DNA from 3 places in the Halomonas sp. Mc5H-6 genome. Region 3 is predicted to be linked to each of the others. Evidence: predicted binding sites of a transcription regulator. Region 3 holds the regulator's gene; each other region holds the start of a gene.

Region 1 (10,763 bases), on a different contig from region 3:
TGAGGCCAAGAAAGACGTTAGTAGCTATCTGATGGGTTACTACAACCAGCAGCGACCTCATTCATTTAACGGTGGCATTTTTCCTGGTGGGGCTGAGGAAAATCTGAAATTACTGTCCGGTATTAGTTGACCACTACAAATGGGGCCGTGTGGAGTCACGGATTTAGGTAAGAAAATCAGAAGGGGCGGTCTCCAACTCTAAGTTTATCGACAAGCCACCCACGTCTATTCGAGACGCTGTTATAGCGGTGATCTAAGTAGGGACATGGATGCCCCTAGTGAAAAATACGAAGCGCGGCTGAACCAGTAATATGGGAGCGGATGCTTGCCTTACGCTCCTCCACGTCGGCTTTGGCTGTCTAATGATCGACAAATGAGGCGTTGCCGAAATTGAATTGGCGAATGCCTCATGGGCTGAAAAGGTAAAAGGAGCAATAAGCTAACGAAAAGATCACAAAATAATCAGCGTCGCCAGCCCCAGAAAGGATAGAAAGCCAACCACATCGGTGACGGTGGTTAAAATGACTGCGCCGGACAGCGCTGGATCAATCTGCAGCCTTTTCAACACCAGCGGAATCAGCACGCCTGACAAGTTGGCGAGGCTCATGTTGATAAAAATGGCTAGGGTGATGACCAGCGTGATCAGTAAGTCACTGAACCACAGATAGGAAATGAACCCGACGACGAGGGCCCACACCAGGCCGTTGCTCATGCCTACCCAAAGTTCCTTGTTATACAGCCACTGTTTGTTGTTACCGGCAAGTTGGCCTAACGCGAGACCGCGGATCACGACCGTCAGGGTTTGGCTACCGGCAATGCCGCCCATGCTGGCAACGACAGGCATCAGGATAGCTAATGCCACGATTTGATCGAGTACCGCTTCGAACTGACCGATCACGAAGGCGGCTAAAAAAGCGGTCAACAGGTTAATACCCAGCCAAATACCGCGGCTTTTAGCACTGCGCATGATGGGGGTGAACACTTCTTCTTCGTCACTGACGCCTGACATGTGCTTCAGCGTCATGTCAGCATCGTCTTGGGTGATTTCTAATACGTCGGCGGAGTTCAACTGCCCAACCAGCAATCCATCGCTATCGCACACGGGCACAAAGGGCAGCTCTTTGGAGCGCAATAACGCCGCTGCATCACTGACTTTCATTTGATCATTCAGGGTAAAAAAATCATCCATATAATCATCAACCACGGCACTTTGTGGTTGTTTGATCAAATCAATCAGCGTCAGTGTGCCGAGCAATCGCTTATCTTTATCCGTGATCATGATCTGCTGGGATTCATCGTCGAGCAACTGGTGGATGCGTATATAGCGTTGCACGGCTTCTAACGAGACCCCTTGCTTTACATTGACCGTCTCGGGGTCCATGTAACGCCCCACCACATCATCTTCATAGGCATGCAGGTTTTCGACCTGGGCGCGAATTTCCTGGTCCAGGCTGGCATAAACGCTGGTCTTGATGGCTTCGTCAGCAACGTCCAGTACTTCAGCCACTTCCTGAGCATCCAGGCCCTTGACGATCTGCTCAACATCGCTTGCCGATAAATCTTCGATATAGTCAGCACGGATGTCTTCATCGACTTCTGCCAATACCTCGCCGATGAGTTCGCCAGGGATGTACTCCCAAAGCCGATCGCGGGTTTTAGCGGGAAAAGATTCAAGGGTGCGCGCAATGGCCAGAATGTCCAGCTCGGCAAATAGCGCTTCCAGAGCGGTGCTATCTTCTTCATCCAGACTTTTTTGAAGATAAAGCAACTGCTCTTCAGTATTGGTGTATTTCTCATCATCGCGCATAGCGTCCATCCTTCGGCAAATTGATCGTCCACACAGCTACCTGAAAGCTATTGATGGCGCTTTATCAATTTTATAGACAGGCCTGGTTAAAAGCTACGCGAACGCCATGAGCCATGCGCTGCTGAGCAGACACAGGGGGCACATCGGTGCCGATCATTTCATCGGTGGCGTCGGCCCAGGTCAGCGTGCCATGGGTGAAGCCCAGCGGCGCCAAGGCACGGCCAATCCACTGCGTGCCGGTAAAGCGCTGCGTCTCGCCATTCTGGTCGATCAGCAAGCTGACGTTGTTATCCTGATGCAAGCGAACGATGTACCAGCCCATATCCAGTCCGTGCACTTCTACGTCAGGAAGCGGTTCGGGCCAGTGTGCAAGGTCTTCAAGGGTGACGTGAGCGGGAAGGGTAGAAGACATGGCGTATCCTCATGCGTGAATATCCGATACGCCAAGACTAAAGGCTGTACTCTATTTGTACAGCAATAACCGTCTGATCGGTGTTATATAAATGCCTGATCAGAGGAGGCGAAATGGGTGTTTTATCCTCTTTCCATTAAGAACTTATCCATTACGGAATAGAAAGCTGTAGGCATTCAATGCCGGTACGCCGCCCAGGTGAGCATAGAGAACCCTGGAGCCCGCAGGGAATTCGCCGTTGCGAACCTTATCGATCATGCCGTGCATGGATTTGCCTTCGTAAACCGGGTCGGTGAGGACGCCTTCCAAGCGAGCACACAGGCGAATGGCTTCCAGCGTACCTTCGTTGGGCAGGCCGTATTCCGGGCCGCCGTAGCGGGTATCCAGAATCACATCGTCGTCGGTAATGCCGCCTTCCAACTCCACCAGCTCGGCGGTGTTGCGGGCGATGCGTAAGATCTGCTCGCGGGTTTGTTCCGGCTTGGCGGAAGCGTCGATACCGATCACACGCTGGGCACGGCCATCAGCGGCAAAGCCCACCACCATGCCCGCCTGGGTGCTGCCGGTGACCGAGCACACCACAATATAATCAAAGGTGAAGCCCAGCTCTTTCTCCTGCTGGCGCACCTCTTCGGCAAAGCCCACAAAACCCAAGCCGCCATAGGGGTGCTCTGAACAGCCCGCAGGAATCGGGAAGGGCTTACCACCCCGCTGGCGAACATCTTCCATGGCCTGCTCCCAACTGGGGCGAATGCCGATATCGAACCCCGCGTCGTCCATGCGTACATCGGCACCCATGATGCGCGACATCTCGATATTCCCCACCCGGTCGTAGACCGCGTCGGAGTAGTTGACCCAGTTCTCCTGTACCAGCACACATTGCATGCCCAAATGGGCGGCCACGGCGGCCACCTGACGGGTCTGGTTGGACTGAATACCACCAATCGATACCAGCGTATCGTAGCCCTGTTCCAACGCTTCAGGGATCAAGTACTCCAGTTTGCGGGTTTTGTTGCCGCCAAAGGCCAGGCCGCTGTTGCAGTCTTCGCGTTTGGCGTAGAGCTCTACGTCACCGCCGAGATGTTCGCTTAGACGTTTGAGCGGTGTGATGGGGGACGGTCCAAAGGTGAGTGGGTAGCGGGGGAAACGTTCTAGGTTCATAGCAGGCTCCGGCTTTTAAGCGTTTCAGTGCGAAATAGACAGCTCGCTTGGCGAGGGTTTAGATGAAAGGTTTAGGTGAAAGCTTTGTGTGAACAGTTGGCGCGCTCTGCTATTTATACTAAGTGTTAGCTGCGATTTTTGTGTTGCAAAATAAGACGTGTTAAAGCAGCAAGTGTTGGTGTTAAATGCTTTATATGGTTTTAAATAGTGTCTAAAGGTCAATAAGGTAAATAATAGTGCGCTCAAAAACCTCCCGTTCAGGCGCTGAGCCTGATGATCAGGCGGCTGAACTGGACCGAACAGACCGGCGTATTCTCAAACTGCTGCAAGACGACGCCACACTCTCCAATGTGGCGCTGGCAGAGCAGGTGAGCTTGAGCCCAGCGGCCTGTTTACGCCGAGTGGAAAAGCTCAAACGGGACGGGGTGATCAGCCGGGTGGTGGCGCATCTAGACCCTGAGCAGCTACAGGCGGGGATGGTGGTGCTGATTGGCGTGGTGCTGGATCGCTCGACGCCGGAATCCTTCGCTGCCTTTGAAGAGGCGGCCCAGAAGGTATCCGGCTGTATGGAGTGCCATGTGGTCACCGGGGAATTCGACTACTTTATGCTGGTGCGCACCCGGGACAGCCAAAGCTTCAATAAATTGCATGCTGAGCAGTTGCTCTACCTGCCCGGCGTGCGCCAGATCCGTTCGTTCATGGGGCTGCGTCAGGTGGTGTCGACCCATAAGGTGGTGGTTTAGCCCTGCTGTAGTCTTGGCTAAGGCGAGGAAGACGGCTCTGGCCGGGTGGCCAGCCAAAGGGCAATCAGCATCAGTAGGGCGATCACGCCCCAGCGTGTCCAGCCGGGGCCGAGCGACCAAGCCGTGATCAGTGCACTCAACGCGATCGTGCTGACGGCCGCCAATTTTCCGCGTCTGGAGATAGCCCGCTCCTGCTCCCAAGTGACCAGCAGTGGGCCCACATAGTGGCGGGAGCGGATCCAGGCCTCGAAGCGAGGCGACCCTTTGGAGGCGCAGTAAACGGCTATTAGCATAAAGACGGTGGTAGGCAGCAGGGGTAGAAAAATGCCGAGGACACCGATGCTAAAACTCAACCCTGCCAGCACGACCCACATGAGGCGGATCAGTCTCATTGTTGCTCCTGTTGGGCACGCTTCAATAACGTCATCGTGCTGAGTGTTGAATAAGTATGGGCTTATGTCACGGCTTTGCCACACAGACAATCTTCATATAAATGCAGGCACTCCGCCATCGTATTGTCATTTAGCTTCTTTAGTGTCTCCTAACGTTCAATCGTTGGCCTACAAACGATCAGGGGGAGACCACAATGAGTAAAGAGATCGAAGATCATCGCCTGTTTAACCAAAGCGGCAATCAACCTTTCGCCGAAGTATTGGCGCACCATGTATCCCGGCGCGATGTGATGCGCGGTGGTTTGAGCATGGCGGCTGCCTCGATGCTAAGCTTTGGCGGTGCGGCGCAAGCGCTTGCCTCCAGCGGCGCCCAAAAAACACCCCTGACGCTGGCGTTTGAGGCGGTTCAAGGATCACGCACCGATGCCGTGGTGGTGCCAGACGGTTACGTGGCCCAAGTCTTGGTGCCCTGGGGCACACCGTTAAGCGCGGGCGGCAGTTGGCAGCCCGACCAGCCAATGACCGCCGAGCGTCAGGCGGAAAGCGTGGGCATGCACCATGACGGCATGGCGGGGTTTGCCCTGGACGCTGACAGCGCCTCACGCCGTTTTGTTCTGGCACTCAACAATGAATATATCGACCAGTCGGCACTCTGGGCACCCCAGGGCGGCCCCACCAATGCGGATGAAGGGCAACGCCCGGCGGCGGAGTCGCGCACCGAGATCAATGCGCACGGTGTCACCCTTGTCGAGGTTGAAAAAGACGCCAGCGGCCAATGGGCGCATGTGCCGGGCTCCCGCTATAACCGCCGCTTTACCAGCGCAACGGAAATGGATCTGGCTGGCCCCGTGGCGGGCAGTGACTATGTTAAAACTCACTTTTCGCCAGCAGGCACCCAAACCCGCGGTACCAATAATAACTGCGGTAACGGGGTAACGCCCTGGGGCACCTACATTGCCTGCGAAGAGAACTGGCCTAACGTCTTTGTTCACACCGGCGAGCGCTTCCAGGACGACGCCCGCATTGGTATTCCCACTGAACGCGGCCGCTATGCCTGGGAAACCTCGGCGGGTGATGCTTCTGAAGAGAACGATGAGTTTGCCCGCTTTGATATCACACCACGCGGTGAGCGCGCCGAAGACGATTACCGCAACGAAGCGCGCACCTTCGGTTACCAGGTCGAAATCGATCCCTATAGCGGTGCTCGTGCCGTAAAACGCACGGCACTGGGCCGTTTTCGCCATGAAGGTTGCTGGTTAGGTAAGCTGGAAACTGGCAAGCCAATCGTTTACTACTCAGGCCACGATGCCCGCAACGAGTACGTATATAAGTACGTCTCCGACGCCGCCTGGGATCCCGCCGATGCCAATCGGCCGGGCGAGGCATATGACCGTCTTGCCATTGGCAACAAATATATGGATAACGGCACCCTCTATGTGGCCCGTTTTCACGCCGATGGCAGCGGTGAATGGCTGCCGCTGACGCCTGATGCCAAGACCCAGGACGGCCGAACCCTGGCGGCAGCCTTAGGCTTGGCTGAGGACGATTTAGCCGGTGTGATTATCAATACCTGCGACGCGGCAGACTTAATGGGCGCCACGCCGATGGATCGTCCCGAATGGGCCTCTGTTGACCCTGCATCGGGCGAGGTGTATCTCACTCTGACCAATAATTCACAGCGCATCGCTGAAGATTCACAGCCAACCTACACCAACGACAGTGAGCGTTTGGAGCAGGTGGGGGTAGGTTATGACCTGGCACCCACTAACGCGGCTAATCCACGTGCCAATAACGAGGCGGGCCACATTATTCGCTGGCGCGAAAGCCGCTTACCGAATGCCTTTACCTGGGAGGTGTTTGTGTTTGGCGCCGCCGCTGACGATACAGATAACCACTCGGGCCTGACCGAAATGAACCAGTTCGCCAGCCCCGATGGGCTCTGGTTCGATGATCGCGGTGATGGTCAGGGTATTCTCTGGATTCAGACCGACAACGGCTACGAGAGCGTGACGGAGTACACCAACGATCAACTGCTCGCGGTAGTCCCTAATGGGCTGGACGATATCCAGGGAACCGGGCCGGTGATCAACAACAGCAACCAGCAGCAGCTCAAGCGCTTTGCGGTGGGGCCGAACGGTTGCGAAGTGACAGGTATCTTTGCCACGCCGGATAAAACCGCGCTGTTCATTAACATTCAGCACCCCGGTAACTGGCCTGCCGATGGCAGTGCGCTGACCCAAGATGCCACCGTTGCCGCTAGCGGCCAAGTCCGCCCGCGGGCAGCAACCGTGGTGATTCAAAAGCGTGACGGAGGGCCGGTAGGGGTTTAAGAGCCAGCCTTCAACACTGCGTAGTATGCCTATACAAGCGTCGAACCTCTCCCAGGTTCGACGCTTTTTTGATGCTAGCGTTGCGCTACATAGTATTTTTCTGACGAGCCTCTAGCGCCTGAATGGCATCGACCTTTAGTGGCAGCTGGTTGGCCCAGAGAATATCTTCGCGGCAATGGCCAAGGTCCTGTAACAACTGATCGTCGTAAGCCAGTAGCGGCAAGATATGACGTCGAAATAGCCGCCGACGCCGGTAGCGCCACCAGCGCATATCGAGCGCTCGAATCAGCCGCATCGAGGGCATGGCCGGCATGTAAAAATGCAATTTTGGCGGCTTGGGCGGCGGCGCCAACTGGCTGGCTTTTTCCCAGGCGTCATGGGCATGTTGGGTCAGGGCTTCGCGCTTCATCTCGCACCTCCATTGTCACCCCCGCAGCACAGAAAGCGGCGCCTAAGCACCGACTGGGCAGGTATGAGCTTTGATTAATAAGCAGGAGGGTCGCGACCTCTGAGGAGTAGCTTGATACGCATTTATGGATCAATCAAACGAAAAGATCTACACTGAGCATTAAGATTTACTGAAAGGTAAGCGTGATGAACCAACTCTCTACCCTGCCCCCCAGTCGGGACGCCTTGCCGCTACTGGATAGCGAGGTACTGCGCACTTTCGTGACGATTGCGGAAAGCGGCAGTTTTACACGCGCCGCCCAGCAGCTGTTTCGCACCCCTTCCGCGCTGAGTATGCAGATCAAACGGCTGGAAGAGATTCTCGGCCAGACGCTGTTTGTACGCGAGGCACGGCATGTCCGCCTGACGGCCGAGGGGGAAGTACTGCTGGGCTATGGTCGTCGGCTGCTTAAACTCAACGCTGAAGCCGTGACCCAGTTTCTAGCGCCTGCCATCGAGGGGCGCGTGGGGCTGGGGATAACCGACGATGTGGTGGGGCGTATCTTGCCCACTGTACTGGCCCAGTTTGCCCGCTCGCACCCGGCGGTCCAGGTCGATGTTGAGGTGGGACGCAGCAAAGATCTGCTCGCCAGGTTGGACGAGGGCGAGCTTGATCTCGCCCTCGTGATGGCCGGAGGGCCTGGTCAGGCCGGACGTGGAGAGATCGTCCACAGCGAACCGCTGGTGTGGGCGGGGCGCGAGGATGGCGTTGCCGTGCAACGAACGCCACTGCCGGTGACCCTGGCCCAACAGGGGTGCGCGTGGCGTCGAATTACCCTCAATGCCCTTGATCAAGCGGGGATTGCTTACCGCATTGCTTACTCCTGTGACCACTGTGCCGGCCAGGAGGCCGCCATGCTGGCCGATTTGGCCGTGACGGCATTTCCAAAAAGCTTGGTTCGTCCGCCGCTCAAACGTCTGCACAACGAATCGCTGCCCCCGCTAGGCGATTACCAGGTGGCGCTGGTGAAGCGCCCAGGCAGTGGCGATGCCAGTGAGGTATTGGCTGAACAGGTGGTCGAGGCGTTCCGGGAGGGTTGAGCTCATATGGGTAATAAATGGTCATTATATGGGGATTCTGAAAAGGGTTCTGTTGCCAAACAGGCAGAATTAACCGACCTCTCCTACGCTATGTAAGTACTTTGTAACTATTTTTGTGGGGTTGTCCAAAAATCAGCGCAATGTATCCCTGTATTTAGCGTTGGATAACTCAGGTTATGTTAACAGCCAGTAAATGATCATACTGTCAGTGTAAATGAAATAATTTTTATGTCTCCACTGTTTTAGCTAGCACGGAGGCCACACCGAGTGAACCTTTCAAAGTGGGTCGGTGCCGCTATGCATGTTGAGCAATACAAGCTCAAGGATGAGTAAATCGTATGTATCAGCACTATGCGCGACCCGGACCTGAAGATAGTGATGAGTCGACGGGCCATGCGGTGGCTATCTTAACCGTGGCTAGGGACTCGCGCAGTGTCCAGGTTCTGGACGTCAATACCGACTATCAGCGCTTGTGGGGAGGAACCCGGGAGGAGTGGTTGGGCGCTACCCCCAATGTGGTTGAGCAGGAAGCGGCCAATGAGCAAATTCTTGCCCGACTGCGTGGTGCACTGAACACCAACGTCGAGCGCAACTTCGAAGGCATCGGTGGGCGTGAGGTTTCTCGTCAACGTGATGGGTCGTGTCGACACATTGAGTGGCGCATCACGGCAATGGGGGCCTGTCAGCACGATGCCATCACGCTGGTACTGACACAGCGTGATGTGACCGATCAAGTGGAAAATGAGGCCCAACTGAAGCAGCTCGCCACCACCGATATGCTGACAGGGCTCGTTAACAGATCTCAATTCGACACGACGTTGAGAAGTGAACTCAGCCGTCAGGATCGCTACGCACGGCCCCTCTCTTTGATCATGCTGGATATTGATTACTTTAAAGATATCAATGATCGCTATGGCCATGATGTAGGCGATCAGGTATTGGTCGAAATGGCCGATTTGCTGAAAGGCAATTTACGTCAAGTAGACTACTGCGCAAGGTGGGGTGGCGAGGAGTTCATGCTGCTGGCACCCGAAACATCTCTGGAGCACGCCGTGCTTCTCGCCGATAAGATGCGGTGCGTGATTAACACCGCGAATTTCCCCGTTTCAGGCTCTGTCACTGCCAGCTTTGGTGTGGTTGAGGCACGGCCTCAAGAATCGGTCAAAAGTATCATGAAGCGAGTGGATGACGCCCTTTATCTCGCTAAAGAGAAAGGGCGTGATCAAGTCTCACCTATCGAGTTAGTGAAATCGATGAGGTTTGCCTAAGCAGGATCGCGATCAATCGCAAATGGCGCCCATGCCTGGCGCACCGGCATGATTTCAAGTCGATTGATATTGATATGTGGCGGTAGGGTGGCCAGGTAATAAAGTTGCTCGGCAATGTCTTCGGCCTGCAGGGGCGTGGTGCCTTTATAAAGCGCATCGGAAGCCGCCTGATTGCCTTTGGTGCGGACCAGCGTGAACTCGGTTTCGGCCATGCCGGGCGCGAGATCCGTCACGCGTACCCCGGTGCCCTGCAGGTCGCAACGCAGGTTGTAACTGAACTGTTGAACAAAGGCTTTCGACGCCCCGTAAACATGTCCGCCTGGGTACGGCCACTGTCCTGCCACCGACCCCAGGTTGAGGATGCTGGCGCCCTTGCCGGTAGCTAACAGGTGAGGCATGGCGGCGTGCGTCACGTTGACCAATCCGGTGATATTAGTGTCAATCATGGTGTGCCAGTCTTCCAGCGCCACGTTTTGGGCTGGTTCAGGCGCGAGCGCCAGGCCGGCATTATTAATCAGGCAAGTGAGTGGCAGCAGCGTGTCGGGGAGTTGACCTAATGCCTTGGTGACCGCGTCGCTGTCGCGAACGTCCAGGGGGATTGTCAGTACGGTGACGTGGAGCGCCAGTTCACTTTCCAGTTCAGCAAGTCGCTCCTCGCGACGTCCTGTCAGAATCAGCGACCAGCCCGCTTGGGCAAATCGTCGCGCGGCGGCTTTACCAAACCCGGATGTTGCGCCGGTAATCAATACGCTTGGCATGATGGTTCTCCTAGGGATAAAAAAAACGACACTACTCTACAATGCGTGAAGCAACGCATTTAGAGCCAGATCATCCTGTCTTCTGTGACATCGGCTGTCCTGTGCACATGATATCTCTGGCTCTATAGAATAGCGGGGAGATATCACTAGGCTAGCAAACACGTTAATACAGAGAATTTATCAGGGTGCTTGCCATGAATACCAACATAGCCGCTTCTTATCCCCCCACAAACGGTGTGGATAACAACTACGTTCACCGCCTGGATCGCCAATACGTATTCCATTCGTGGTCTGCGCAGGGCAGTTTAGACCCGATGGTCGTGGCAGGTGCTGAAGGGTGCCGGGTGTGGGACTATGCGGGACGTTCATATCTTGATTTTAGCAGCCAGCTCGTCAATACCAAT
Region 2 (10,763 bases), on a different contig from region 3:
GAGTACGAATCACGATCGATCATTCTTTCCAAATTGCAGGAGGTTCTCCCTATGAAGGTTTACAAACCCGAGTGGCAGTGCACGTTTAGCGTAAACGAAGGCGCGGAAGAATCAGCTGGCTGGAAAGAGAGAATCGCGTGGCGTCTCAGAGGGGTTGCGGATCGGTTGGAGGGCGGCGGACGTACGGTAAAGATTGACTATCGCGTAACGCCGACCGTTAGCCAGCACGAGGTCGATACCTGCTTGGGTAAAGGCTTTGAGGTGACCCAGCGCTTGCTTTCTCAATTGGCACAACAGCAAGCCTGTGAAGATGTGATGCGCCATGCCAAGGCTGAGCTCTATGTAGAAGATCCTCAGCATTGATACGGTAGTAACCGTCCCACCCGACACCGGGTGGGACTCCCGCCAGTTTCACTCATGACGTTGCATCGCTCCAGTCATGTTGTCCAAAAACGCTGTACACGCCTCCAACTGGCTGCGCTCAACGTATTCATCGGGTTGATGCGCCTGGGCAATGCTGCCTGGCCCCAGAATGATCGTCTGCAAGCCCTGCCCCTGAAATTGCCCGGCCTCGGTCGCATAAGCCACCGCGTGGTCGCAGCACCCTGCTGGCAAATGATCTTTCGCCAGGCGTATGACGCGGTCGTTATCACGATCCGCAAGTCCCGGCACTGTCACATTCAACGCTTCGGTGGTGATCTCAACCTGCTTGCCTTTGGCCTGCAGTTCAGCACTGAGCTGAGTGCAGAACGCTTCAAAACGCGCGTATATGTCGTCGAAGGTCTCCGTGGGCAGGTGACGAATCTCCCATTCAAACTGGCACTCCCGCGCCATGATATTGATCGCCGTGCCGCCCTTTATTTTGCCGACGTGCAGGCTGGTATGGGGCACGTTGAAGGCCTCATCGACACGGCCCTCGTCGGCCAAGGCCGCCATGGTGTCTTCGATAAAGGTCACCAGCCTTGCTGCAACGTGAATCGCCGAGGTGCCCTGGTTGACCTGACTGCTGTGAGCCTCGCGCCCGGTGACGGTGGTGCGTAGGTTCGTCGCCCCCTTTTGCGCCACGACCGGCTGCATGCTGGTCGGCTCGCCGACAATCACATGCGCGGTGGTCGAGTAATGCTCGCAGAAACGCCGAATCAGAGCCGGCGCGCCCACACAGCCGATTTCTTCATCGTAGGAAAATCCCAGGTAAACAGGTTGCTTGAGTGGCGCACGCACCCAATCGGGAACTTTGGCCAGGACGCAGGCAAGAAAGCCTTTCATGTCGCAGGTGCCACGCCCGTATAACCGACCATCGCCGCCATCGCGCAGGGTGAAGGGATCGCTCGACCAGGGCTGCCCCGCCACCGGTACCACATCGGTATGCCCGGAAAGCATGACACCGCCCGGCGCATCAGGGCCAATACGGGCAATCAGGTTGGCTTTATTGCCACACGGACTCATCACCCGCTCGGCGTCAACACCATGGGAAGCCAGGTAATCTTCCACGTAGCGGACCAGTGCCAGGTTGGATTCGCTCGAGGTGGTATCAAACGCCACCAGCCTTGTTAACAGTCGTTCCGCGTCGCTCATTATTGCCCTTCCTGTCATTGGCTATCTTCCCGCAAGCCTATCACCCCGCCCCGTGGGCGCCTACATCGGCAAGCTGTCATAGGGAGTTCATCTTGTATTCACCTAAACGTCATCTGCACTTTCTAAAGTCTATCCATCCAAAAAACTATGTATCCAAAAACCGTAACAAACGTAGGGCACTGCCTGATTCATCTCAGGCCCACAAGGAGCTTTTATGCCTCGCTTTACACTGCAAGCGCTTGCCGTAGGGGTGGCGACGGCCAGCCTAAGCCTTTCTGCTCAGGCGGCAACAGAGATTAGCTGGTGGCACGCCATGGGCGGTCAGCTTGGTGAAATCCTGGAAGGCATTACCGAAGACTTCAACCAGTCCCAGGATGATTACCGCGTTAACCCCAGTTACCGCGGCACCTACACGGAGACCATGACCGGTGCAATCGCCGCCTTCCGTGCCAATGAGCAGCCGCACATCCTGCAGGTCTTTGAAGTCGGTACCGGCACCATGATGAACGCCGAAGGCGCCATCTATCCGGTGCATGAACTGATGGAAGCGCACGGCCGCGCTTTCGATAACGATGCCTTCCTGCCCGCCGTGGTGGGTTATTACACCGACACCAACGGCAACATGCTGTCGTTCCCGTTCAACTCGTCCACGCCGATCATGTACTACAACCGCGACATGTTCGAGGCAGCGGGCCTGGATCCCGAGCAGCCCCCCGAGACATGGCAAGAGGTGGTGGATGTCTCTCGCCAACTGGTGGATGCCGACGTGGCAAGCTGCGGTTTTACCACCTCCTGGCCCAGCTGGGTAATGCTGGAAAACTTCTCTGCCATGCATAACTCGCCGTTAGGCACGCTGGAAAATGGCTTTGGCGGGATAGAGACCGAGCTCAACTTCAACAACGAACTGGTCGCCCGCCACTGGGATAACCTCCACGACTGGCAGGAAGAAGACATCTTCCGCTGGGCTGGCCCCGGCACCGGCCCGGACTCCGAGCCAATGTTCTACTCCCAGGACTGCGCGATTTTCTTTGGCTCTTCAGCCTCTCGCGCCGATGTCGCCGCCAATTCAGAATTTGACGTCGGCTTTGGCATGCAGCCCTATTACGCCGACGTGGAAGATGCCCCGCAGAACTCGATTATCGGTGGCGCGACGCTTTGGGCACTGCAAGGCCATAGCGAAGAAGAGTACGCAGCCGTTGCGGCCTTCTTCGAGTACCTTTCCCAGCCTGAGGTACAAGCCGACTGGCACCAGCAAACCGGTTACCTGCCCATCACCCAGGCCGCCTGGGACCTGAGTAAAGAGCAGGGTTATTACGAAGAGAACCCGGGGGCAGATATCTCGCTTGAGCAGATGACCCTCAACGAGCCAACCGAAAACTCCAAAGGCCTGCGTTTTGGCAATTTCGTGCAGATCCGCGACATCATCTCCGAAGAGATGGAAGCCGTGATGACCGGCGATAAATCCGGTCAGGAAGCGGCGGACGATGCCGTGGAACGCGGCAATGCGCTGCTACGGGACTTCGAAGCCGCCAATCAGTAACCAGGCACTGACATCGCCGCTTACCCAAGGGTAGGCGGCGCTTTCGTTTCGGCTGTGTTCAAGAGCTGCCCATGCAAACAAAACGCATGACCTTTCCGGGGCGCTGGTTGCCTTTCGCCCTGCTGGCCCCCCAGGTGGTCATCACGCTGATTTTCTTTATCTGGCCGGCGGGCCAGGCGCTGTATCAGTCGCTGCTGCGGGAAGATGCCTTTGGCCTGAAAACTACCTTTGTGGGCCTTGAGAACTTTGCCCGCCTGTTCCGCGACGGCAGCTATCTCAATTCGCTCTCGGTGACGGCGATCTTCGCGGTAGGCACCACGCTGGTCTCCATGTCGGTGGCGCTGCTACTGGCCAGCACCGTCAACCGGATGCTTCGTTCGCGCAGCACCTACACCACCCTGCTGGTCTGGCCCTACGCCATCGCGCCCGCCCTCGCGGGCGTTTTATGGTGGTTCATCTTCAATCCCTCCATCGGCATCGTGCCTTACATGCTGGAGATGGTGGGTTACCAATGGAACCACCGCAATTCAGGCAGCGACGCCATGCTGCTGGTGATTCTCGCCGCCGCCTGGAAGCAGGTCTCCTATAACTTCCTGTTCTTCCTGGCGGGGATGCAGTCCATTCCACAATCGCTGATTGAAGCGGCCGCCATTGATGGCGCCAGCCCCATCAAACGCTTCTGGACAATCGTCTTCCCGCTGTTGTCGCCCACGACCTTCTTTCTGTTGGTCGTCAACGTGGTGTACGCCATGTTCGACACCTTTGGCATTATCCACGCCACCACCGAAGGCGGGCCTGCACAGGCCACCAATATCCTGGTTTATAAGGTGTATGCGGATGGCTTCATAGGGCTGAATCTGGGGTCTTCGGCCGCTCAGTCGGTGATGCTAATGGTGATTGTGGTCGCGCTGACCGTGATTCAGTTCCGCTTTATCGAGCGGCGCGTTAATTATTAACAGACGGTCTGCTAATCCGGCCTTGATGGAGTGTTGTGATGGTTGAAAACCGGCCCTGGGCCAATGGCTTTGCCCATACTGTGTTGATCATCGGCGTGGCGCTGGTGGTTTTCCCCGTTTATATCGCCATTGTGGCCTCGACCCAGGCACCTGATGAGCTACTGCGCGGGACCCTGCCGTTGCTACCCGGCAGCCATGGGATCGAAAACTATACCCAAATGTGGCAATCCGGCGTTTCGTCGGCCAACTCTCCATCCGCCGCGCTGATGCTGTGGAACAGCTTTGTAATGGCCATGGCGATCACCATAGGCAAGCTGTTTATCTCGCTGCTGTCCGCCTTTGCCATCGTCTACTTCCGCTTCCGCTTCCGCATGTTCTTTTTCTGGCTGATTTTCGTCACCCTGATGCTGCCGGTGGAAGTGCGCATTATCCCCACGTATCAGGTAGTGGCCGACCTCAGCATGCTCAACAGCTTTGCCGGCCTGTCGATTCCGCTGATTGCCTCGGCCACCGCGACCTTTCTGTTCCGCCAGTTCTTCATGACCGTCCCCGAAGAAATGCTCGAAGCCGCCCGGGTCGACGGCGCCGGGCCGCTGAAGTTTTTTAAAGACATCCTGATGCCGCTTTCGGTGACCAATATCGCCGCGCTGTTCGTGATCATGTTCATCTACGGCTGGAACCAGTACCTCTGGCCGCTGCTGATCACCACCGACCCCGACTACACCACCATCGTGATGGGCATCCAGCGCATGACCTCGGAAGAGAATCCCCAGTGGCACCTGGTGATGGCCGCGGTGGTCATGGCCGCGCTGCCGCCGGTGTTAGTCATCCTGTTCATGCAACGCCTGTTTGTGAAAGGCCTGACCGAGACGGAGAAGTAAATGGCCAGCATTACTCTGGAGGGAATAACGAAAACCTATAGCGGTGATGTCCGGGCGGTCAAAGGCGTTGACCTGCAGATCGACGACGGCGAGTTTGTCGTGCTGGTCGGGCCTTCCGGCTGCGGTAAATCCACCCTGCTGCGCATGGTGGCCGGGCTTGAAACCATCACCGACGGCACGCTCAAAATCGGTGACCGGGTGGTCAATAAGCTCGAACCCGCCGAACGCGACATCGCCATGGTATTCCAGAACTACGCCCTCTACCCGCATATGACGGTCTACAACAACCTGGCTTATGGCCTGAAAAACCGCGGCTTCAAAAAAGACGAGATTGATCAGCGCGTTCACGTTGCCGCCAAAATGCTGGAGATCGAGGAGTTTCTTGAGCGCAAACCGCGCAAGCTCTCCGGTGGTCAGCGCCAGCGGGTGGCCATGGGCCGCGCGTTGGTGCGGGACCCGGCCGCCTTTCTGTTCGACGAGCCCCTCTCGAACCTGGATGCCAAGCTGCGCGTGCAGATGCGTGTCGAGATCAAGCAGCTACAGCGGCGTTTGAAAACCACCAGCCTGTATGTCACCCACGACCAGCTTGAAGCCATGACCCTGGGTGACCGCCTGGTGGTGCTCAACGCCGGGCAGATCGAGCAGGTGGGCACGCCCATGGAGATCTATGCCCGCCCCGCGACCATGTTTGTGGCCGGGTTTATCGGCTCCCCCGCCATGAACATGCTGAAGGTGGATTACCTGAAAACACAGGGCGAAAGCGGCCTGCTGGACAACCTGCCCGACGGCACCGATACCGTCGGCATTCGACCGGATGATATGCACTTAGCGCCGCCCCAAGCGCCTCACTTGACCGTCGACTCAACGCTTGCGCTGTTTGAAGCCGCCGGGGCCGAGAGCCACCTGTATGTAAACCTCGCGGGTAGTGACCAACCCACGGTCATCCGTGTCTCCGGCCAGCCGCCGGTGGCCGAAGGCGAAACGCTGCGGTTCTACGTGCCCCGCGACGCGCTGCATCCGTTCAACAGCGTCACGGGGCAGCGCACGCCATCACCAGGGGAGTGACTCGCCGTTGCTGTGCCAAAACCCGCCGCTGTTATCGAGGGTCAATGCCTCAATCCGCGCGGCAATGCCAAGCGCGGCATCCTGAGGGCTGATAAATCCACCAAAATTGACCATGCGCGTTTGCACATAGCCGGGGTGCAGTTGAGCCACGGCAATGCCGCGTGGTTTTAAATCCATCGCCAGGGATTTACCAAAGGCATTGAGCGCCGCCTTGGACGCCCGGTACCCATAGCGGCCGCCCGAGTCGTTATCTGCGATGGATCCCATGCGGCTGGTGATGTTGACGATCTTGCTGCCTTTGGCGAGATTGGGCAGCAGCGCCTCCGCTACCCGTAGCGGCGCATAGGCATTGATTTCCATCTGCTCGCGAATACTGTCGAAATCAAGGCTGCCCAGGGATTCATCGCGCAGCAGTCCGGCATTGTTGATAAGCAAGTCCAACGTCTGGCCTTTCAGGGTCTTGGCAAGGCGGGCAACATCATCAGGCTGAGTGACATCCGCCGACTCGATCACCTGATCGGCCACACGCGCCAGCGCGTCGGATGACTGACGGCAAACACCGATAACGCGATAGCCTTCATCAGCATAATGCTCTGCCAGCGCCAGCCCGACACCCCGGTTGGCCCCCGTGATTAACACCGTTGATTTCATCTGTAACTCCCATTGATGGAACACGATTCACGGCAACATGGTACATCCTTGCACAACCCTTAGGCTGGCCGTCTTTAAACGCTGACAGGTGCCTTGCTGTCATCGCTTGTTCACCTGTCTGTCTTAGTCATGTCATGCCTGCCGCCCACACTCTGCATAAATGGACAAGAGGGCGGATCGCACATGCGGCTTTGCATCGTCAGTGAAACATGGGCACCGGAAATCAATGGTGTCGCGCACACCTTGAGTCGGCTTAGCCGCGAGCTTGACCGCCATCAGGTACGTATTGATGTGATTCGGCCAAAGCCCCCGCTTGCCGCCAAGGCCCCTCAGGCAATGGCCGAACTGCAGGTATCGCGCTTTGCCATCCCGGGCTACCGCGACGTACAGGTGGGCTTTTGCCGCCCCGCGACCTTGCGCAAGTTCTGGAAAGCCCAGCGCCCCGATGTGATTTACCTGGCCACCCAAGGCCCGCTGGGCTGGTCGGCACGCCTGGCGGCACGCCAAATGGGCATTCCGCTGGTGGCAGGCTGGCACACCAATTTCGACCACTACTGTGGCGATTACGGCGTTCCCTGGCTCGCTTCGGCCACCCGCCGCTATTTGCGCTATTTCCATAACGGTTGCGGCTTAACCCTGGTGCCTACCCAACTGCAGGCCAGCCAACTTCGCCAGCAAGGCATCAACGACGTCGCGGTGATGTCACGCGGCATCGATGGTGAGCGTTTTTCGCCCGCCCATCGCGACCCTGAATTACGCCGTGCCTGGGGGGTGAGTGACCATCAGCCAGTGGCGCTTTATGTCGGGCGGCTCGCCGCCGAGAAAAACCTCGCGTTGCTACAGGAAACCTACCACGCCATGCGCAACGTCCGCCCCGACATGGCCCACGTGATCGTGGGCGATGGCCCTGCCAAGGCTCAGCTTGAAAGCGCGCTTCCGGATGTGCATTTTACCGGTTTTATTGACCCCGACGCGCTTGCCCGGCATTACGCAAGCGCCGACCTGTTCATCTTCCCCTCGCTTTCCGAAACCTGGGGCAACGTGGTCAGTGAGGCCATGGCCAGCGGGCTCGCCGTGGTGGCCTATCGGCACGCGGCCAGCGCCGAGCTGATCCAGAGCGGCTACAACGGCATTACCGTGCCCATCAACGACGCTGCGGCCTTTTGTCAGGCGGCGGTGACGCTATGCCAACACCCGGCAGACTATGCCAAGTACAGTCGGCTCGCCCGGCTGAAAGCCCTCGAGCAGAGCTGGGCGGGCATTGCCCGGCAGTTTCTTGATTATCTTCTAAAGGCCCAGGAGGCTTATCATGCGACCCCGTCCCCTCGTCGTATTCGATCGTCTTGATTTGCTGGAATGGCAGTTTTGCCAACGCGTGTCGCGCCTATCGCTCTACCGGCCCTGGCGACTGACCCTCCAGGCCGCCAGCCGGCTGGGAGACTGGCCAGCCTGGGTGCTGCTGATCCTGGCGCAACCCTGGCTCCAGCCTGATGGTGCCTGGCGAATGTTGCAGTACACCCTGATCGCCATCATCGCCATCGCCATTTACCGGTTGGTGAAAACCCGCCTGTGCCGTGAGCGGCCGTATATTACTTATCGCAACGGTATTCAGTGCAACGCACCGGCCCGGGATCGCTATAGCTTCCCCAGCGGGCATACCATGCATGCCGTGATGTTCAGCGCCTTGGTCGCCGCTCACACCCCTTGGTTATTGCCTGTGGTCATCCCCTTGGCGATGCTGATTGCGATCTCCCGGGTTGGCCTGGGCCTGCACTACACAAGCGATGTTATCGCCGGGGGTGCCATGGGCTATGGCTTTGCGCTGCTCAGCCTTTACCTTATGGGCTAGCCAGTCCAGCGATGGGTGATCGTCCAGACGCAAAAAAACCACCTCGCCGGAACAAGGTGGTAATTTCGCATCGCCGCCATTCCATGACGCTGATGTTTAGCGCATCCTTACGCTAAAGCGGGGAGTGCCCATTCCTTTGAATGTTCCATCCATTATCAATTGGCTTCCTGCCTTCCTTTTACTACTGCGACACTCCCCTGACCCGCTTTACCTTTCAACTACTGACGTTTCGACTGCCGTAACTTCCTACCCATTACCTTCTAGCTGACGACTACCTTCCTATTACCTTCCAACACGAGAGCAACCTTGCTACGTAACGACTTTCCAATACAGCTTTCCAATACAACTTTTCAATTTCCTGTGAAATAACTTTCCACTTTCTGTTTAACAACACTGACCAACTGCCTTGACGTTGATAACAGTGAGGTTTATCCATGCGAATAAAAAAGCATCCATGACATTTCGCATGTAATGCTAATGGAGCAGACATCAGGCCAACCAGGCTTTAAAAAATACAAAATTAATTTAAATCATGAACTTAGCTTATACCGACATGGGCCACTCATCGCGCCGATGGCACAAAAAACATGTAGCGTATTGGCACATGCGACAAAACAGCATGGTGATATGACAAAAGAGGTACATACTGGCGGTGTGGCTAAACGGCAAACCTTTGCTAATCTAGCTGATATCACGATCTGCCTGAGTAAGGAGACTTCCATGAAACGCGTCACGGCCATTGCCATTCTATGCACCACTGTTCTGCTCCTGGTGAGCGGTTGCAACACCATCCGCGGTGCGGGTGAAGACATCGAGCAGGGTGGAGAAGCCATCCAGCAATCAGCGAGTTAATACGGTTATGCTAACGGTCTACCTGTCACACGGTCTGGAAAGCGGCCCCGGGGCGCTGAAAATGCAGGCGCTGAAAGGCATCGCCGAAAAGCTCGACGATTGTGAGGCCGTGGTAATGGATTACCGTGACCAGCCCGACCCGCAACAGCGCCTTCAGCACCTAATGGCGACGCTGGAGACCCGGGGTGATGACCCTGAACGCTGCGTTTTTGCCGGTTCAAGCCTGGGCGGCTGGCTAAGCGCAGCGGTCAGTTCGCAGCAGCCCGTGTTGGGCTGCTTTTTATTGGCCCCGGCCATCGGGCTGCCGCATTATCCGGAAACCGACCCCACGCTCCAAGCCAGCTGCACTCACGTCATTCATGGCTGGCAGGATGATGTGATCCCACCTCGCCCCGTCATTGACTGGGCCGAACGTCAGCAGCTGTCACTGCGCATGCTGGATGACGATCATCGCCTCCACGAAAGCCTAGATACCCTGCTCAGCGACTTCGACGCCTTCCTGATGCGATGCAGCGCCGTATTGCACGCCCGCTCGATCGCCTGTTCACGCCGCTAAAGGCCTCACGGCATTAGACAAACACTCTCCAAAGGTGTACAAAGAATGTACACACAGAAGGAGAGCGTCCATGTTTGGCCTTTTCAAGCGCGACCCTAAAAAGAAGCTACAGCAAGACTACGAACGCAAGCTGCAAGCCGCCATGGAAGCTTCCCGCAACGGTGACATGCGAGCGAACGCCACCTTGACGGAAGAAGCCGATGCGCTGCTCGCTGAAATAGAGCGCCTTAAAAAAGCAGACAAGTAGCAACGCCTGGCGGTCGTTTCAGCTACTCGTCCGCCAGCGCAGGTAAGAGCGTCTTCAGCTTACGGGTCAGCGTATTGCGCCCCCAACCCAATAGCTCTGCCGCCTCGCCCTTACGTCCGCCGGTATGCTTGAGTGCGGTTTCTATCAAGATGCGCTCAAAGTCCGGCACCGCCTCTTCCAGCAAATGGGTATGGCCCTCCGCCAAGGCGTGATCCGCCCAGTCGCGAAAAGCGCTGCGCCAATCGCCATGGGCGCTGGACTCCGAGGCGCTGGGTGAGCGCAGCTCTGCTGGCAAATCCTCCACCAGCACTTCTCGTCCCGAGGCCATCACCGTCAGCCAGCGGCAGATGTTCTCCAACTGGCGAACATTACCCGGCCAGGGCAGGCGGGTCAGATGCGCTTCCGCTTCGGGGGTCAGCACCTTCACATCCGTGGACAGCTCTTTGGCCGCCTCAGCCAGAAAATGACTCGTCAGCCTGGGGATATCCTCACGCCGCTCGGCCAGTTTCGGCAAGTGGATGCGAATGACGTTCAGGCGGTGAAACAAGTCTTCCCGGAAGCGCCCGTCGTCGACCAGGGATTCCAGGTTCT
Region 3 (10,763 bases):
GGGTCACGGCCTTTATCGGCCCTTCCGGGTGTGGCAAATCGACTTTTTTGAGAGCGATCAATCGCTTGCATGACCTTAATGAGTCGGTCAGCCACAGCGGTGAGATCAGCCTTGAAGGACATAATATTCATGCGCCGGAAATGAACGTCACAGAGCTGCGCCGTCGGGTGGGTATGGTGTTCCAGACCCCTAACCCCTTTCCGATGTCGATCTACGAAAATGTCGCCTTTGGTCTGCGCTTGCAGAAACGGCTCGCCAAGCGCCAACGGGATGACATCATCGAGTGGGCGCTCACCTCGGCAGCCCTGTGGGATGAAGTCAAGGACCGCTTGCATCGCTCTGCCTGGCAGCTGTCAGGCGGGCAACAGCAGCGCCTGGTCATCGCGCGGACGCTGGCGGTGCAGCCCGACGTGCTGCTGCTTGACGAGCCCGCATCGGCGCTTGACCCGATTTCGACGCTCAAGATCGAAGAGTTGATTCGAAATCTGAAATCTCAGCTAACGTTAGTGTTGGTGACTCACAATATGCAGCAGGCGGCCCGTGTGTCTGATTACACTGCCTTCCTGCAACAGGGTGAGCTTGTAGAGTACGGACCCACCGACCACGTTTTCACTAATCCTCGTCTACAACGAACCGAAAACTATATAACCGGCCGTATGGCTTAGGTTGACGCAACCCCGTTAGGAGGGCTCCATGGACATTACCAGCGATACTCACAGCCAGCATATCTCGCGCCAATTCAATCATGAGTTGGAAGAACTCAAGACCCACCTGATGGCCATGGGCGGCATGGTGGAAAAGCAGGTCCAGGACGCCGTCTTCGCGCTCCTGGAAAGTGACTCGCGGCTGGCCGAGAAAGTCCGCGACAACGACCGTCAGGTCAATGACCTTCAGCTGCAGATTGATGACGAGTGCACACGTATTCTAGCGCGTCGTCAGCCGGCCGCTTCGGATTTGCGCCTGGTGCTCGCCGTCATCCGTGCTACCTCTGACCTGGAGCGGATCGGCGATGAAGCCAGCAAGATCGCCCGCAATGCGCTCAGCCTGAGCGAGAGCAGCAACACCATTCGCGGGCTGGTGGAAGTGCGCCATATCAGCGAGCACGTGCGTAAAATGTTGCGCGATTCGCTGACCGCCTTTGCCCGCTTCGACACCGAACTGGCCATGCAGGTCGTGCGTGAGGATGAGTTTGTCGATAGTGAATACGGCAGCGCCATGCGTTCCTTGATGACCTTCATGATGGAAGATTCGCGCTCGATCACCTCGGTACTCAGCATCATGTGGGTGCTGCGCGCACTGGAGCGGGTGGGCGACCACGCCAATAACCTGGCCGAGCACGTCGTCTACCTCGTCAAGGGGCTGGATATCCGCCATACCGACCCTGAGACACTGGACCAGCAGGCAGCACCGAAAAAGTCTTGACCTGCCCCCTGATTCCTCATGCAATACGCCCTGGCTGCACGGCAGCCAGGGCGTTGTCATTATCGAGGAGTCACACTTTTTCATGCTAGATGCATTCACTGCCATCAGCCGAGGCACACGTTGTGTCTATAAGCCTGGGCTAAGGCGTTATGTCTTTTTACCCATCCTGGTCAATCTGCTGGTCTACGTCAGCATGTTCAGCTTTGTGATAAACCGCTTTGAGGGCTGGTTGGCGCATTGGATGAGTATGGTGCCCAGTTGGCTGGATTGGCTGTCGTGGCTTATCTGGCCCCTTTTCGTGCTTAGCCTGTTGGTTGTGGTGTTTTTTACCTTCACGCTGGTGACCAGCTTGATTGCGGCACCGTTTTACGGCTTCTTGGCCGCTAAAGTTGAAGTTCAGGTCACCGGGCATGAACCTCTGGATGATCGGGGGCTGGTCAAAACGACCATCGATGCGCTGGGCCGCGAAATGGTCAAGCTGGGTTATATCCTGCCCCGTGCCGCACTGCTGTTCGTGATTGGCTGGATTCCAGGGCTTAACCTGTTGGCACCACTGCTATGGGCGCTGTTTTCCGCCTGGGTGATGGCCATCACCTATCTGGATTACCCGATGGATAACAACAAGGTAGCGTTTCGCGATATGCGCGGTCGCTTATCGGCTCGCTGGTGGCAAAGCTTAAGCTACGGCGGTCTGGTCACGCTATTGACGTGGATCCCGCTGGCCAACCTGTTTTTGATTCCCGGTGCCGTGGCCGGGGCGGTGCTGATGTGGGACGACCATTATCGCCATGCCCAGTCGGTGACCAAGCGTTCTTGAAGTATGCGAAGGCCAGTATATAGAGGCTGAAAGAAGGGCAAGCTGACATTGTTGAAAGGCTGACAAAAACAAGACCCCGCCAAGGCGGGGTCTTCGACAGTGATCATTTTAGGCGGTGGTGCTTACCAGCTTCCAATCCTTTTGCGGGACTCCAACCGTGGACGTTACCCTGACTGGCAGTGTGACCGCCTTCTAGACTCATCCCATGAATCTTGAATCATCCCTGCTAATGCAGAACATCCTTGCTCGGCATTGGGCTACTGTCTAAGCGTAGTTACTTTTCTTTGTTTCGTAAAGAAAAGTATCAACAGTTTTCTGCATCTTACAGTGACAGATACTGCCTTAACTAATTAGAGAGCAGCCTCTATGCCAGCTATTCAAATAATGGATTATTCATCAATAATAACAAAGAGTTAAATACTTCTATCCAGACCGCTTGGTCGCCAAGGCGTGTCATTTGGATACGCTAGACATGTGTCGTAATGACACATGTGACTTGGATGCCCAGCAGCACAGCCGCGAGCTACGTAACCGTGGGGATGCTACGCGGCGGCGTGGCAGATGTGCTCAGGCGGGTCGCCGGGAAAACACAGCGGAAACGGGCACCTTCGCCCGGATGCGAGTCGATTTGCAACTGGGCGTCATGGCGAAGCAATACATGTTTGACGATGGCAAGCCCAAGCCCGGTGCCCCCGGTGGCGGTGCTGCGGCCTTTATCGACGCGATAAAAGCGCTCGGTAAGACGCGGAATATGCACTGGATCAATCCCCTCGCCGTCGTCGCACACTTCGATACAGGCACCTTGCCCGAACGCTTTCCAGCGCAGCGTAATCTCGCTGCAAGCGGGCGTATAACGTACCGCATTGAACGCCAGGTTAGAAATGGCACTGCGGATTTCCTGCTCGCTGCCCACCAACTGCGCGGGGTAGTCGCCTTCAATGGTGAGCGTGTGCTGATGCTCGGAAAGCGCCATCGCATCGGCCCCTACACTGTTTAACAGGGACGTCACGTCCATGGGCTGATGATCCTGTCCGCCCTGATCGATTTCCAGCCGCGACAGCAGCAACAGGTCGTTGACCAGGTTTTGCATGCGCTGTGTCTGGGCCTGCATCTGCCCGATGCTGCGTCCCAAACGTGGGGGAAGCTGATCAGCCATCTCGCCATAGGTTTCGAGGTAGCCCGACAATACGGTTAACGGTGTGCGCAGCTCATGGGAGACGTTGGCCACAAAGTCGCGACGCATCTGCTCTAGCTGATGCAGCCGCGTAATATCACGCGCCATGACCAGGCGCTCGTCGTCACCGTAAAGGGTAATCTGGTACTGCAGAATGCGACGCTCATCAATCGGCGACGTGAGCGTCAGCGGCTCACTGTAGTCGCGGGCGTTGAAATAGCTGATGAACCGCGGGTCGCGAAGCAGATTGGTAATATGTTGGCCGCGGTCGTGGGCGGTTTGCAGCCCCAACATATTGCTGGCAGCACTGTTCCACCATTCCAGGTCGCCGTGGCGGTCGAGCATCACCACGCTATCGCGCATGGCTTCCGAGGATTCCTGAATGCGGGCAAGCGTCGAGCGGAGACGGCTCTGGGTAATGCGTTGGCTTTTTTGATAACGGTACAGACGATCAAACAATTCGCCCCACAGACCCCTTGCGGCGGGCGGTTCGTCCTGCGGGCGCTGCGTCAGCCAACGGTAGGCGGCGCGCAATTGTCGCAAATGGTAGACCAGACACATCGCGAAGCCACCGGCCAGCCCCAGACCCGGCAGGCCAAGCAACCAGCCCAGACAGGTGCCGAGTGCCGCCCAACCTAGCAAACGCCACAGTTCACGGCTCCACAAACGCACGGTTAAGCTCGAGCGGAGAAGCGGTAGCCGGTACCGCGAACCGTTTGAATCAAGTTCTGATGCGCGTCACCCAGGGCTTTGCGTAGCCGACGAATATGCACATCCACAGTGCGCTCTTCCACGTACACATTACCTCCCCACACCTGGTCGAGTAACTGGCTGCGTGTGTAGGCCCTTTCCTGATGGGTCATGAAGAATTGTAACAGCCGGTATTCGGTCGGCCCCATATCCAGGTCTTTACCGTTGGCACTTACCCGGTGGCCCACCGGGTCAAGCAGCAGCCCATTAATTTCGATGGGATCTTCCACACCACGCGGTGTTGCACGGCGCAGCACCGCCTTGAGGCGTGCCACGAGTTCACGGGGCGAAAACGGCTTGGTGATGTAGTCATCGGCTCCCGCCTCGAGGCCCTGTATCTTATTGTCTTCTTCCCCCTTGGCGGTGAGCATGATGATCGGCAGTTCGGCGGTGGTTTCCTCACGCTTGAGGCGCCGGGCCAGCTCGATGCCGCTGGTGCCGGGCATCATCCAGTCGAGCAACAGCAGGTCAGGCTGATGATCAACGACCATGGCGTGGGCGTCCTGAGCGTTGTCCGCTTCAAGAACACGGTAGTCGGCCATTTCCAGCGCCACCGCGATCATCTCGCGAATGGATGCTTCATCATCGACGATCAAGACGGTCTTGGCGGTCATTCCAGAGCCTCACGGTGTCCGATAGAAAGTAATCCAGTGACAGGTACATGACGATCACACCATGACTTGATGACAATTCTATGACACTGACGGAGATTAGCCAGTCGCTGGCCACCAACTCAGCGCAATCCCGGCGAACACCAGCAGCCCCGACCAGTGGTTATTCAGAAACGCCTGAAAACAGGGATCCCGTTCACGGTGACGGATCAAGCGCTGCTGGTGGACGAAGGTCGCCGCCATCCCCGCCAGGCCGAGCCAGAAAAAACCGCCCAGCCCGATGCGCGCGCCCACCCAGGCCAGCAGTGCCAGCGTGGCCAGTTGAAGCAGCCCAATCACCAGCCGGTCGGCATTACCCAGCAGCACGGCCGTCGATTTAATGCCGATCTTTATATCGTCGTCGCGATCGACCATGGCGTACTGGGTATCGTAGGCAACCGTCCACAGCACATTGGCGATGAACAGCAGCCACGCCTCTACCGGCACGTATCCAAGTACCGCACCGGACGCCATGGGGATCGCCCAGGAAAATGCCGCTCCCAGCACCACCTGGGGAAAATGCGTGTAGCGCTTCATGAACGGGTAGATGAAGGCCAGCACCACGCCGCCCACCGACAGCAGCACGGTAAACCAGTTGGTCAACAGCACCAGCATGAAGGCCGCCGTCACCAGCCCGATAAACAGCAGCTGCGCCTCGGTCTCACTGATCCGCCCGGTGGCCAGGGGGCGGTGCCGGGTGCGTTTGACGTGACCGTCGACATGGCGGTCGGCGTAATCATTGACCACGCAGCCCGCCGCGCGCATGACATAGACACCGGCGATAAAAATCAACAGCACATTGCGACCGGGCACGCCCTCAGCAGCCACCCATAAGGCCCATAACGTTGGCCACATCAGCAGCCAGGTGCCAATCGGCCGATCCAGGCGCATCAGCTGTATGAAGTCCGCCAGCCGACTCAACCCGGTTGGCCGCAATAAAGAACGATCCATGCTTACCTCACCCATCCAAGAGACGCTGCCTTAGCCTAGCGCGAAGGCAGCGCAAGATCATCCGTCATGGTCGATAAAAAGTATTCCTGCACCAGCAGCGATAACCCGCCATTCTTACCGCCGTTCTGAAATACCGAGCGGCGCCCCCACAGGCTGCTAATACGATCATCGCCTGGGAAAGCAAAACCAGGCGCATGGCGCGTGGCATACAGCGGGCTACGCACCAGGTCCGGCTGGCGAAACAGCCAACTGCCCAATGAGCGCTCCCCCAAGCGTTCCAGGCACTGGCCCCTGAGCGACTTGAGGGGAGCCACCGAGCGCGCCACGACCCATGGTGTTTCGTCCACGCACAGGGCGACCTCGCGGAGCCACGCATAGCGCCGGGCTGGCATACCCAGCGCCAGGGCCTCATGCGGCCGGGGAAAGCCGACACCCTGGCGCAACAAACGTACGCGAAAAGTCCGTTCGCCCCCTGCGGAGACAATACGCGCCGTTAGTGAGTCCGTGGAGGCAACCCATTGCCACCACGGCGCGCTCATCGCCGGACGCAGCGCGCTAATGGGACGCCAACATGGCAGATCAGGGGCGGTTCCAACACAGTGACGCGACACCAGAGCCTCCAGGCAATTAAACGATCACCTAGTGTAACATGTGGGCTTTACAGGCTTTTGTCCCACTGACCACTGGATACCCGGATGCCCTCATCACACGCTGAGCTCGTTATTGTTGGCACTGGCATGGCGGGCGTTGGTCTTGCCCGTGCGCTGCGCCGCAAAGGCGATACACGCACCCTGCACTTGATCAGCGCCGATAGCGGCGATGACTATACCAAACCGCTGCTATCCACCGGCTTCGCCAAGCGCCTGCCCCCCGAAAAGCTCGCACAGCGCAACGCCACGGCGCTTGCCGAATCGCTTGACGCTCGAGTGATCCCCCACACCCCCGTCCGCCAGATTGACGTGGCGAACCGCTCGCTGCGGCTGGAAGATGGCCAAGCGCTTGGCTACGACCGCCTGGTGCTGGCCACCGGCGCCGAACCACGGGTGCCCATGGCGATACCCGACCCCGTCAAAGCGCATTGCTTTACCGTCAACGACCTTGACGACTACCGCCGTTTTCATCATGCCCTGGGGACAACGCCCGCGCGTGTGGCGGTGATCGGCGCAGGCCTGGTCGGTTGCGAGTTTGCCAACGATCTGCACGCGGGCGGTCATGAGGTCACCGTTATCGCCCCTGATGCCACACCGCTTTCCCGCTTGTTGCCTGCCCCCCTGGGCCGCGCGCTCGGCGAGGCGTTTGTTGACGCAGGCATCCATCTTGCCCTGGGCAGAACCATCCAGACCATGGCCCTTAATGATGAACAAGGCGTAACGCTGACGCTGGATAGCGACGACACGCTCAACGCCGATGTCATCTTGATGGCGACGGGGTTGACCCCGCGTACCGCTCTGGCCGAGACAGCAGGGCTCACGGTTTCCGCCAGCGGTATCCTGGTGGATCGGCAACTGCGCACCTCTCACCCGGATATCGACGCCCTGGGCGACGTTGCCTGCGTCGATGGCGTCAACGCCATGTACGTCCAGCCGCTGCAAGCCAGCGCCCAGGCGCTGGCCGCCACCCTGTCCGGCACACCCACGGCGGTGCGCTTTGGGGCATGGCCGGTGATCGTCAAAACGCCCCTGTTACCGGTGGTTGCTTACCCACCTGTCCAGCCACCCGAACGCTGGCGGATCGAAGGCGAAGGCGGTGACATGATGGCAATCGCTGAAGATAGAGACGGACGTTTGATTGGATTTGCATTGACAGGCAGCTGCGTGAAAAGGAAAGTGGAGCTTTCCAGAGCAGCCCCTACGCTGCTAGGCTAAATTTCGCGGCGCTGGCGGCTTGGCTGAAATGACGGCCAAGCCAGCAGTGTCCTGACCAACAACACGACAGTGTATCTTGCACGATCATTAAACAAAGGGAGTTTCCTTATGCGTAAACCTGAACTTGCCGCCGCCATTGCAGAAAACGCCGACCTGTCCAAGGACAAAGCGGGCCAAGTCCTCAACGTGATCCTTGATGAAATTACCAACAGCGTTTCCAAAGGCGAAGACGTTGCCCTGATTGGTTTTGGCACCTTTACCGTCCGTGAGCGTGCGGCGCGTACCGGCAAAAACCCGCAGACCGGCGCGCCGCTGCAGATCCCGGCCAGCAAAAATGTCGCCTTCAAGCCAGGCAAAGCGCTAAAGGACGCCGTTTCCTGATGAAGCTCAAGCTGACGCTGTGGCTGTTGGGCTTTCTGCTCAAACGTGCCCTGCGCCGCAAGCCGCGCTTTCGTGAACAATTGGAACGCATGCGCGGCCTTGACTGGGGCATTGCCACAGAGGATTTGGTTACTGCCCGCCATTACCGGATGACGCCAACCAGCATTACCTCTGGTAAGGGACTGCCGGTCGATCTGGACCTTGAACTGCGCTTTCGCGACGACGAGGCCGCTTTACGCATCCTCAAGAAGCCCACGCAGCAAGCCTTCCTCGACGGCATGATCAACGGCGAGGTCCGCCTGGTAGGCGACTCCGCCGATATGAACAAGCTTCAGAAACTGCTTAAGCATCTGTAGTTTGCGGCCCCGACGGCACTGTTAACGCTCGAGGGGCCAGTCACGTCATCCTGTCCGAATACCGCCAGTGACTCGCCCTCCCCACTCCTACGTTACACCCTCGCCGATAACTGATAGATCAGCGTTGCAGACAGGCGCTACCCAAACCCTCTATACTATGATCACGACTAAAGTCTAATAACAGTGATCACCAAGAGACCTTATGCCCATCGCATTACCGCTGCGCCGCCTCTGGACGCTGGATAAGTTCGCCTACAGCCTGCGCGTTTTTATCGCGTTCAGCGGTGCGCTGGTGCTGAGTGCGCTGCTGGGCGATGTCACGCTGGTCATCCCGCTGTTTCTGGGTATTATCGCCAGCGCCCTGTCGGAAACCGACGACAGCTGGGAGGGCCGCTTCCAGGCGCTACTGGTGACGCTTGCCTGCTTTGCGTCGGCATCGTTCATCGTGCAGTGGCTGTTCCCGTGGCCGTGGCTGTTTGCCCTGTGGCTGGCGACATCGACCTTTACCCTGATCATGCTCGGGGCCATTGGCCAACGCTACGCCACCATCGCCTCCGGTACGCTGATTCTGTCGATCTATTCGATGATCAACATTGAACAGCACGGCGGGGTGGATGAAGACGTCGCCTACCGTCAATTGCTGCTGCTGGGGGGTGCCGCCTGGTACGGCGTCATTTCGGTCATCTGGTGCGCGCTTTTTTCGCGCCAGCCAGTCAAACAGAGCATGGCGCGGGTATACAAGGCGCTGGGTGAATTTCTGATCTTGAAGTCGGCCTTGTTCGAGCCGGTCCGGGGCGTGGATGTCGAGGCCCGCCGCGTGGCGCTGGCACGCCAGAACGGCAAGGTCGTCACCGCACTTAATCAGGCCAAGGAGATGATCTTTCGTCGCCTGGAAGGCCAGCGGGGTGACCAGAAGCTCAACCGGTATCTACGCATCTACTTTATCGCTCAGGATATCCACGAGCGCGCAAGCTCTACTCACTACCCGTATAGCGCTCTGACCGAGGCGTTTTTTCACCATGACGTGCTGTTTCGCTGCCAGCGGCTGCTTGATCAACAGGGGCGTGCCTGCCGTCAGCTAGCCAAGTCGCTGCTGCTCAACCGCCCGTTCGGCCACGAACAGAGCGAGCAGGCCCTGGCTGACCTACGCGCCTCGATCGATAACCTTGACGACCGGGAAAAACCCGAGTGGCGCCCACTCATGCGCCCGCTCAACGCACTGGCCGACAACCTGACCACCCTGGAAGCGCAGATTGCCAGTGCGCACAATCCGGACACCGGCAGCGAACGCCGTGACAGCGCGCTTTACGACCGCTCACCCTCTAGCCTGCTGGAAGCCTGGAGACGAGTGCGGCTCAACTTTACCTTGGGCTCGCCCACTTTTCGCCATGCAGTGAGGCTCTCCATCGCGCTAATGACCGGCTACGGGATCATGCAGTGGATTGACCCACAGCAGGGCTTTTGGATTCTGCTCACCACGTTGTTTGTCTGTCGGCCCAACTTTGCTACCACGCGACGTTTCCTCTCTCAGCGAATCATGGGCACGATGTTGGGGTTAGTCGTCGGTTGGGCGTCGATCAGCCTGTTCCCCCAACCACTGGTACAAAGCTTGATCGCGGTCGCCGCGGGGGTATCGTTCTTCGCCAACCGCGAAAAGCACTACGTGATCGCCACCGCCTCGATTACCCTACTGGTGCTGTGCAGTTTCAACCAGGTGGGCGATGGCTTCGATCTTATCTGGCCACGCCTGTTCGATACGCTGATTGGCGCCCTGATCGCGGGCCTGGCGGTATTCTTCATTTTGCCCGATTGGCAAGGTCGGCGGCTGAATCGCGAGGCCGCGCATGTGCTGACCAACCATCGCCGCTACCTGGAAGAAATCATTCACCAGTACGAAGAAGGCAAACAGGACGATTTAGCGTATCGCCTGGCACGGCGCAATGCGCATAACGCCGATGCGGCGTTGTCCACGCTGCTCACCAATATGCTTCACGAGCCGGGGCACTACCGTAAGCAGGATGCCGACAACGGGCTGCGCTTTCTGGTGCTCTCCAACACCCTGCTGAGCCACCTTTCGGCACTCGGTGCCCATCGCCACCAGCTAGCCGACGACGAGGACGACAGCGCGTCTGTGCCCGCCGCCAAGCGCATGTGCGAACTGCTCGACCAGCTCGCCGAGCAGCTTCAAAACCGCCAGCCGATCACCCCGCTGTCGGCCCAGGCCGAGGCGCTGATCGCACAGCTCGATGACCAAGACCCAGCCAAAGAGGAAAACGCCGTCACGCGTTACCGGCCCATCCAGAGCCAGCTACGCCTGATTGCGAACCAGCTGGCACCGCTGAGCGAGGCGGCGAGTCGTCTGATTACCACGCCAGATCCAGCGACCTAGCGTTGGGC

The links. Region 3 encodes PhoB, which activates phosphate uptake and scavenging genes when phosphate is short. Its sites were predicted from a motif close to TGTCATANNNNTGTCANA; they were not measured.
Region 1: NH395_RS13445 (PhoX family phosphatase) is a predicted target of PhoB. The motif match lies at 4,581-4,598, and genes of this name have one in related genera.
Region 2: NH395_RS14005 (glycosyltransferase family 1 protein) is a predicted target of PhoB. The motif match lies at 6,788-6,805, and genes of this name have one in related genera.

The regions. Positions count from the first base shown of each region.
Region 1 is NZ_JAMXSI010000009.1:84,387-95,149, reverse strand. It holds partial or broken gene NH395_RS13475 (IS3 family transposase) at 1-130, shown strand, start outside; gene mgtE (magnesium transporter) at 452-1,807, opposite strand; gene NH395_RS13465 (DUF6482 family protein) at 1,878-2,219, opposite strand; gene NH395_RS13460 (1-aminocyclopropane-1-carboxylate deaminase) at 2,364-3,380, opposite strand; gene NH395_RS13455 (Lrp/AsnC family transcriptional regulator) at 3,617-4,123, shown strand; gene NH395_RS13450 (YbaN family protein) at 4,141-4,515, opposite strand; gene NH395_RS13445 (PhoX family phosphatase) at 4,710-6,845, shown strand; gene NH395_RS13440 (hypothetical protein) at 6,931-7,254, opposite strand; gene NH395_RS13435 (LysR substrate-binding domain-containing protein) at 7,440-8,333, shown strand; gene NH395_RS13430 (sensor domain-containing diguanylate cyclase) at 8,672-9,601, shown strand; gene NH395_RS13425 (SDR family NAD(P)-dependent oxidoreductase) at 9,598-10,359, opposite strand; gene NH395_RS13420 (aspartate aminotransferase family protein) at 10,554-10,763, shown strand, end outside.
Region 2 is NZ_JAMXSI010000010.1:69,037-79,799, reverse strand. It holds gene NH395_RS14040 (hypothetical protein) at 52-363, shown strand; gene argE (acetylornithine deacetylase) at 412-1,575, opposite strand; gene ugpB (sn-glycerol-3-phosphate ABC transporter substrate-binding protein UgpB) at 1,790-3,115, shown strand; gene ugpA (sn-glycerol-3-phosphate ABC transporter permease UgpA) at 3,187-4,071, shown strand; gene ugpE (sn-glycerol-3-phosphate ABC transporter permease UgpE) at 4,110-4,952, shown strand; gene NH395_RS14015 (sn-glycerol-3-phosphate import ATP-binding protein UgpC) at 4,953-6,017, shown strand; gene NH395_RS14010 (SDR family oxidoreductase) at 6,003-6,668, opposite strand; gene NH395_RS14005 (glycosyltransferase family 1 protein) at 6,852-8,015, shown strand; gene NH395_RS14000 (phosphatase PAP2 family protein) at 7,978-8,517, shown strand; gene NH395_RS13995 (entericidin A/B family lipoprotein) at 9,238-9,369, shown strand; gene NH395_RS13990 (YqiA/YcfP family alpha/beta fold hydrolase) at 9,377-9,925, shown strand; gene NH395_RS13985 (DUF6435 family protein) at 9,996-10,172, shown strand; gene ntrC (nitrogen regulation protein NR(I)) at 10,195-10,763, opposite strand, start outside.
Region 3 is NZ_JAMXSI010000003.1:146,247-157,009, reverse strand. It holds gene pstB (phosphate ABC transporter ATP-binding protein PstB) at 1-665, shown strand, start outside; gene phoU (phosphate signaling complex protein PhoU) at 694-1,422, shown strand; gene cysZ (sulfate transporter CysZ) at 1,505-2,239, shown strand; gene phoR (phosphate regulon sensor histidine kinase PhoR) at 2,763-4,085, opposite strand; gene phoB (phosphate regulon transcriptional regulator PhoB) at 4,088-4,777, opposite strand; gene ubiA (4-hydroxybenzoate octaprenyltransferase) at 4,874-5,764, opposite strand; gene NH395_RS06425 (chorismate lyase) at 5,800-6,303, opposite strand; gene NH395_RS06420 (FAD-dependent oxidoreductase) at 6,460-7,629, shown strand; gene NH395_RS06415 (HU family DNA-binding protein) at 7,699-8,010, shown strand; gene NH395_RS06410 (hypothetical protein) at 8,010-8,366, shown strand; gene yccS (YccS family putative transporter) at 8,569-10,755, shown strand; gene recG (ATP-dependent DNA helicase RecG) at 10,763-10,763, opposite strand, start outside.